2 linked regions of the Nitratireductor mangrovi genome follow. The protein of the gene in region 2 binds, or shares a complex with, the protein of the main gene of each other region. Links are inferred from orthologs where the notes say so. Each region holds a gene or a part of one and is shown on either strand. Other genes may lie near its edges. The genes, in order: xseA and FQ775_RS01430.

Region 1 (3,227 bases), 2.3 Mb from region 2 along the record:
GCGCTGGTTGGCGCCAAGAGCCTGTCGGAAGTGATCGAGCTGCAGACCTCGTTCGTCCGCAAGAATGTCGACATGGCCGTCGACCAGGCCAAGGAAATCCAGGCGGTGTCGTCCAAGGCCGTCGAGGACGTTTCCAAGCCGGTCAAGACCGCCTTCGACAAGGCGATGCAGGACCTCAAGGTCGCCTGATCGGCCGCATCTCATCGGGGAAGCGGTTTCCTCCTCCCTCCGCAACCCCGCGAACGGCCCTGGCAATCGCCGCGGCCGTTCATTGGAAGGCCGGCTGGCGCCGGCCTTTTCCTTTCCGCGCCGGGCGTGTTCCGGCCTTGCATTCGCGGCTGTTTGAACGTATTTGCACACTCGTCTCGCAACGAGGCCAGTGCGGTTGTAGCTCAGTTGGTTAGAGCACCAGATTGTGGATCTGGGGGTCGCTGGTTCGAGCCCAGCCAACCGTACCATTTCCAGCTTTTCCCTTCCTTTCGAAACCCCGCGCCGCCTCGGCCTTGCGGCAACCTTCGTGTTGCTCCGGCATGCCAAACGCAAAAGGCCCGCCGGGGGAGGAAACCGGCGGGCCTTCACATTTCGGATGGCGGGTCGTTCAGGGAGGAGGATGACCTGCCATCCTGGCCGGCGGGAACGGGAGGAACCAACCCGCCGGAAACTGTTGGACGGTCAGACCGTCTTGCGCGCGACGAGCGGGATCTCGGCGCGGGTGATGCCGATATCGTCGAGCTCGCGGTCCGACAGGCGGCTCAACTCGCCGACGGCGTGACGATAGCGTCGCCAGTTGCGGTAGTTGCGGATGATGCTCACGGCTTTTGCTCACATTCGATGTTGTTGTTCGACAGCGGGTAGATAGTCATGCGCCTGTCGCAAAGAAGCGCTGAAACCGCATAGGTCGAATGCAATTTTTGCAGGGCTCGCAGAGGCCGGAAATCGGCGGCGCCAAGGCCGCCCAGCCACACCGTTTCGCGTAATTCAAGGCCTGTAGATAACCGCTAGAAAAGCGAGCCCTGGCCGGCCGGCACGGGCTTCTCGGCCACCTTGCGCGGCTTGCGCTCGGCCGCCCCGTCGCCGCCGACGATCACGGCATTGGCGGCCGCATCGGCAAACTGCAGCGCGACCTGGTCTCCGGCGCCAAGATCGGCGGCGCGCTTGACCGGCAGCCCCTTGGCATCGGTGACCAGCGCGAAGCCGCGCGCCAGCACCGATTTGTAGGAGATCGTCTCAAGAAGCCTTGTCGCCTGCGCCAGCGTCCGCCGCCGTCCTTCGCCGGAGGCGGCGATGGCGCGGTCGGCGCGGCGGCCGGCATTGGCGAGCATGTCGCGCGCGCCGCCGAGCCGCGCGGCAAGCGGTTCCGGCCGCAGCCGCGCCACCGGGGCCGCCAGCCGTGCGCGGTGATCGCGCAGCACGTTCTGATGCGCGGCCGGCAGCCGGGTTGCGGCGCGCGAAACGTGGCGCCGCGCCTCTCCGAGGCGCCGTTCAAGCGTCGCCGGCGCAAGCCGCAGGCCGCCAAGCCGCAGCTTCTTGTTCTCCACATTGACGCTGAGCCCGCGCGACAGCCGGCTTGCCGCCTCGTCGAAGCGGCGGCGGGGCAGGCCGAGCAGCTGGTCGACTGAGGGCAGGGCGCGTGCCGCCGCCCGCAGCGCCTGGCGCTTGCGTTCGCCATTGCGTGACACCGCGCCGGAAAGCCGCGCCGAGAGGCTGGCCAGCGTCGCCTCGAGTTCGGCCCGCACCGGGACCGCGAGTTCGGCCGCCCCGGTCGGGGTCGGCGCGCGCGTGTCGGCGGCATGGTCGATCAGGGTCCAGTCGGTTTCGTGGCCGACGGCCGAAATCACCGGAATGTCGGATGCGGCGACCGCGCGCACCGCGTCCTCGTCGTTGAAGCCCCAGAGGTCCTCGAGGCTGCCGCCGCCGCGCGCCACGATGATGAGATCCGGCCGGGCGATCGCCCCGTCCGGCGGCAGGGCGTTGAAGCCGGCAACCGCGCTGGCGACTTCGGCGCCGGTGGTCTCGCCCTGGACGCGCACCGGCCACACGATCACGTGCAGCGGATAGCGGTCGGCGATGCGGTGCAGGATATCGCGGATGACGGCGCCGGTCGGCGAGGTGACGACGCCGATGACGCGCGGCAGGTAGGGCAGCCTTTTCTTGCGCTGGTCGTCGAAAAGGCCTTCGGCCGCCAGCTTGCGGCGGCGTTCTTCCAGCAGCGCCATCAGCGCGCCGGCGCCGGCCGGCTCCAGGCTGTCGATGACGATCTGGTACTTCGACGAGCCGGGATAGGTGGTGAGCCGCCCCTGCGCGATCACCTCCATGCCTTCCTCGGGGCGAATCTTCAGTCTGGCGAAGGTGCCGCGCCAGATCACCGCCTCGAGCCGCGCGCGCTCGTCCTTCAGCGCGAAATAGGCGTGGCCGGAGGAATGCGGGCCGCGATAGCCGGAAATCTCGCCGCGCACGCGCACATTGCCAAACGCGTCCTCGACCGTGCGCTTCAGCGCGCCGGAGATTTCCGAGACGGTGAATTCCGCCGCATTGGTGGGAGAATCGTTCATCCGCCCATTCGGGAAAGCGGGCCGCCGCAAGTCAAGCCCCGCTGGAGTTTGCGCTGGCTCAGTCCCGCCATGCTGCTGCCGCTTGCCGGTGCTGTCCTTACCGGCTACCCAAACAGCAGCGAAACGGAGCCGCATTCGCGGCAGCGACCGACCAGCGGGGAAACATGAGTGAACGCGCGATCTGGCAATTGAGTGCCTGCGACCTTGCCGAGGCTGTCCGGGCCAGGAAGATATCGGCCGAGGCCGCCGTCGGTGCCAGCGTGGAGCGCATGCGTGCCCGCAACGGCCGCATCAACGCCGTCGTCGACGATCTTGGCGATGCCGCGATCGAGGAGGCACGCCGGCTCGACGTCAGGTTCGCCGAGAGCGGGCCGGTCGGGCCGCTGCATGGCGTACCGGTGACGATCAAGGAAAATGTCGATCAGAAGGGCAGGGCGACCCCCAACGGCGTTGCCGCCTTCAGGGAGGTCGTGGCGCCCGACGACGCGCCGATCGTTCGCAATCTGAAGAATGCGGGTGCGGTGATCATCGGCCGCACCAACACGCCTGAGTTCTCCTTCCGCGCCACGACCGACAACGAACTGCACGGCCGTACCCTCAACCCGTGGGACGACGAGGCGTCGCCCGGCGGCTCGTCCGGCGGCGCGGCGGCGGCGGTGATGTCCGGCATGGGTG
Region 2 (3,053 bases):
TCCTGCCGCAGCGTGCGGATGCGTTCGCGCCGACCGGTGAGGATCTTGTGCGGGTAGGCCTGGTGGCCAACATCCCAGATGAGGCGGTCGCGCGGCGTGTCGAAGACATAGTGGATGGCCACCGTGAGTTCGACAACGCCGAGCCCGGCGCCGAGATGGCCGCCGGTCTTGGAAACGGCATCGATCAGTTCGGACCGCAGTTCGTCGGCAAGCTGCGGAAGCTGGTCTTCCGGAACGGCCTTCAGGTCCGAGGGCAACCGGACCCTGTCCAGCAGCGGCGTTTGCGGAGGCGAAATGGTGTTCATTGCATTTTCTTGTCTGACCTATCGGAGATAGGGCCTCGCTTGACGAAAGTAAACGCGCCCAATCAGCGCGGGTCAGGCCTCGGGTAGCGGGATGAACTCTTCCTCGTCGCCCGGCACGATATCGAAGCGGCCCGTGCGCCACTCCTCCTTTGCCTGCTCGATGCGTTCTTTCGATGACGAGACGAAGTTCCACCAGATATGACGCGGCGACCCCAGCGAGGCGCCGCCGAAAAGCATGAAATGCGCGCCCTCTTCGGACGAAACGATGATTTCATCTCCCGGACGCAGCACCAACAGGCGGTCGGCCGGAAAACGGTCGCCGGAAATGATGACAGTGCCGTCAAGCACATAGAGGGCGCGCTCCTCGGCATCGGACGGGATCCTGACGCTTGCGCCCGGCGCCAGGCGGAGATCGGCGTAAAGCGTCTCGGAGGCTGTGCGAACCGGCGATTTCACCCCCTCGAACGCGCCGATAACGATGCGGCCGGTGACACCGTCGGCATCGATCTCCGGAAGGGCGTCCATGGGCGTGTTCTCGAAGACCGGCGCTACCTCCTCGCCGTCGTCGGGAAGCGCGAGCCAGGTCTGCAGGCCGGATAGCGAGCTCGGATGGCCGCGCGTCTCCTCAGGCGAGCGCTCGGAATGGACGATGCCGCGCCCGGCCGTCATCAGGTTCACGTCGCCGGGCTCGATCACCATCTCGGTGCCGAGCGAATCACGGTGCCGGATGCGGCCGTCGAAAAGGTAGGTCACCGTCGCCAGCCCGATATGGGGATGCGGGCGCACGTCGATGGCCTGGTCGGCCCGCAGGATCGCTGGACCCATGCGGTCGAAGAAGATGAACGGCCCGACGAGCCGGCGGCGCGCGGTCGGCAGCGCGCGCCGGACCTCGAAGCCGCCGATGTCACGGGCGCTGGGGATGACCATCAATTCGATGGCATCGCAGGCAAAGGCATCGCCCGGCTTGGGATCGTTTCCTGGAAAGAAGCTCATGGTCAGCCCCGCTTCACTCGTGCATGCTCGAGCATATGCCTGCGCGGGCAGGCCGCATAGCCCGTCAGGCCTGACGGTTCAGGCGAAGCGGGCTGCCGAGCGCGCCCGCGCCTTGGCGGCCTCGAGTTCGCGATCCTTCGGCGGCTGCGCGGTTTCCAGCCCGTCGAGAAGCTCGTGGACGCAGGCGGCGATCCTGTCGACGGCGCGGTCGAAGACCTCCTCGTTGCGCTTCGAAGGCCTGGTCGAGCCGCTCACCTTGCGTACGAATTGCAGTGCGGCTGCGCGAATCTCGTCATCGGTCGCCGGTGGCTCGAAATTATGCAATGTCCTGATATTGCGGCACATGGTGTGCTCCCTTGGTCCGGTTTCCCGCCCCCGGGTTCAATTGCGGTTCACTCACCGTCGAGCGGCTCGACACCCTCGGGCCGCCCCTCGCGCGACAGGCGGATCTTCTCGACCTTCGCCTCTGCGGCCTTGAGCAGCTTTTCGCAATGACGCTTCAGCGCCTCGCCGCGCTCATAGATGGTGATCGACTGCTCGAGCGGCACGTCGCCCTTTTCGAGGTCGTCGACGATACGTTCGAGCGCGGCAAGCGCGTCCTCGAAGCTCATCGCCTTGACGTCCTCGTTGGGCTGTTCCGGCATCTCTCATCCTCTCATCAGGCGTCCGACGTGGGCCGCGACCGACAAGGCCAGTCCCTCGAGGTCGTAACCGCCTTCCAGCAGGCTGACAAGGCGGTTGCCCGCATGTCGGCCTGCGTGGTCCATCAGTTGACCGGTGGCCCAGTCGAAATCCTCTTCCGACAGGTTGATTTCAGCCAGCGGATCACGGTGATGCGCGTCAAATCCCGCCGAAACGATGATCAGGTCGGGCTGGAACGAATCGATCGCCGCCAGAACCCGCGACGAAAACGCCTCCCGGAACACGTCGGCGCCATCGCCGGGCGACAGCGGCGCATTGACGATGTTGCCGGCGCCAGTCTCGTCACGGGCGCCGGTTCCCGGATAGAGCGGCATCTGGTGGGTGGAGCAATAAAGCACGCTCGGATCGTCCCAGAACACGTCCTGGGTGCCGTTGCCGTGGTGAACGTCCCAATCAACGATCGCGACCCGCTCGGCGCCATGCGCCTTTTGCGCGTGGCGGGCGGCGATCGCGGCATTGTTGAAGAGGCAAAAGCCCATGGCGCGATGCTTCTCGGCATGATGGCCCGGCGGCCTAGCGGCGACGAAAACATTGTCGGCCGCACCCGAAAAGACGTCGTCGACGGCCGCGTTGGCGGCGCCGATGGCGGCGAGAGCCGCCTGCCAGCTTTTCGGGCTCACCGAGGTGTCGGCGTCGACGCGCGCGATCCCCTGCTCGGGAATTGCCGCCATGATGGCATCCCGATAGTCCTCGGGATGGGCGTAGAGGATTGTCTCGGCGTCGCCCTCAGGGGCCTCGACGCGATCGAGATCGTCGAAGACATCATGTTCGAGAACCTTGGCGATGGCGCGCAGCCTGTCAGGGCGTTCCGGGTGGCCGGAAGGGGTCAGGTGCTCGAGGAAGATCGGATTGGAATAGACGCGTGTAACCATCCGTTGATCTTAGCGACTGTGACGCGTTTGGCCACCTGCCCCCGCGAATGCGCCAACCGCCGCACACAGGGAATTTCGAGCCGGCGGATTGTCAGGCCGGCGCGGTCCCCCTGCCGGCGGCGCCGGTAACCGCGCCACGGGCCTTGTCGACGAGGTCGCGGAAATGCCGCGAGGCTTCCGC

What was found.
Region 1: the proteins of FQ775_RS01430 (region 2) and xseA are in contact, whole or in part, in a cryo-EM structure (PDB 8TXR), measured with the Escherichia coli proteins. The link is inferred for Nitratireductor mangrovi from one-to-one orthologs.

Annotation. Positions count from the first base shown.
Region 1 is NZ_CP042301.2:2,565,172-2,568,398, reverse strand. The notes cover bases 276-3,186. They hold xseA (exodeoxyribonuclease VII large subunit), read right to left. Parts: upstream 2,553-3,186; coding sequence 999-2,552; downstream 276-998. Other genes in these bases: FQ775_RS12595 (amidase family protein), read left to right, coding at 2,717-3,186; FQ775_RS12605 (DUF1127 domain-containing protein), read right to left, coding at 673-813. In the rest of the region: FQ775_RS12615 (phasin), read left to right, coding at 1-189; more of FQ775_RS12595, read left to right, coding at 3,187-3,227. UniProt on the Escherichia coli protein: Bidirectionally degrades single-stranded DNA into large acid-insoluble oligonucleotides, which are then degraded further into small acid-soluble oligonucleotides.
Region 2 is NZ_CP042301.2:302,069-305,121, reverse strand. Bases 317-3,053 are described here. They hold FQ775_RS01430 (exodeoxyribonuclease VII small subunit), read right to left. Parts: upstream 1,943-3,053; coding sequence 1,691-1,942; downstream 317-1,690. Other genes in these bases: FQ775_RS01420 (hypothetical protein), read right to left, coding at 2,964-3,053; FQ775_RS01425 (histone deacetylase family protein), read right to left, coding at 1,946-2,872; FQ775_RS01435 (DUF2277 domain-containing protein), read right to left, coding at 1,377-1,643; FQ775_RS01440 (pirin family protein), read right to left, coding at 378-1,298. Also shown: dxs (1-deoxy-D-xylulose-5-phosphate synthase), read right to left, coding at 1-305. UniProt on the Escherichia coli protein: Bidirectionally degrades single-stranded DNA into large acid-insoluble oligonucleotides, which are then degraded further into small acid-soluble oligonucleotides.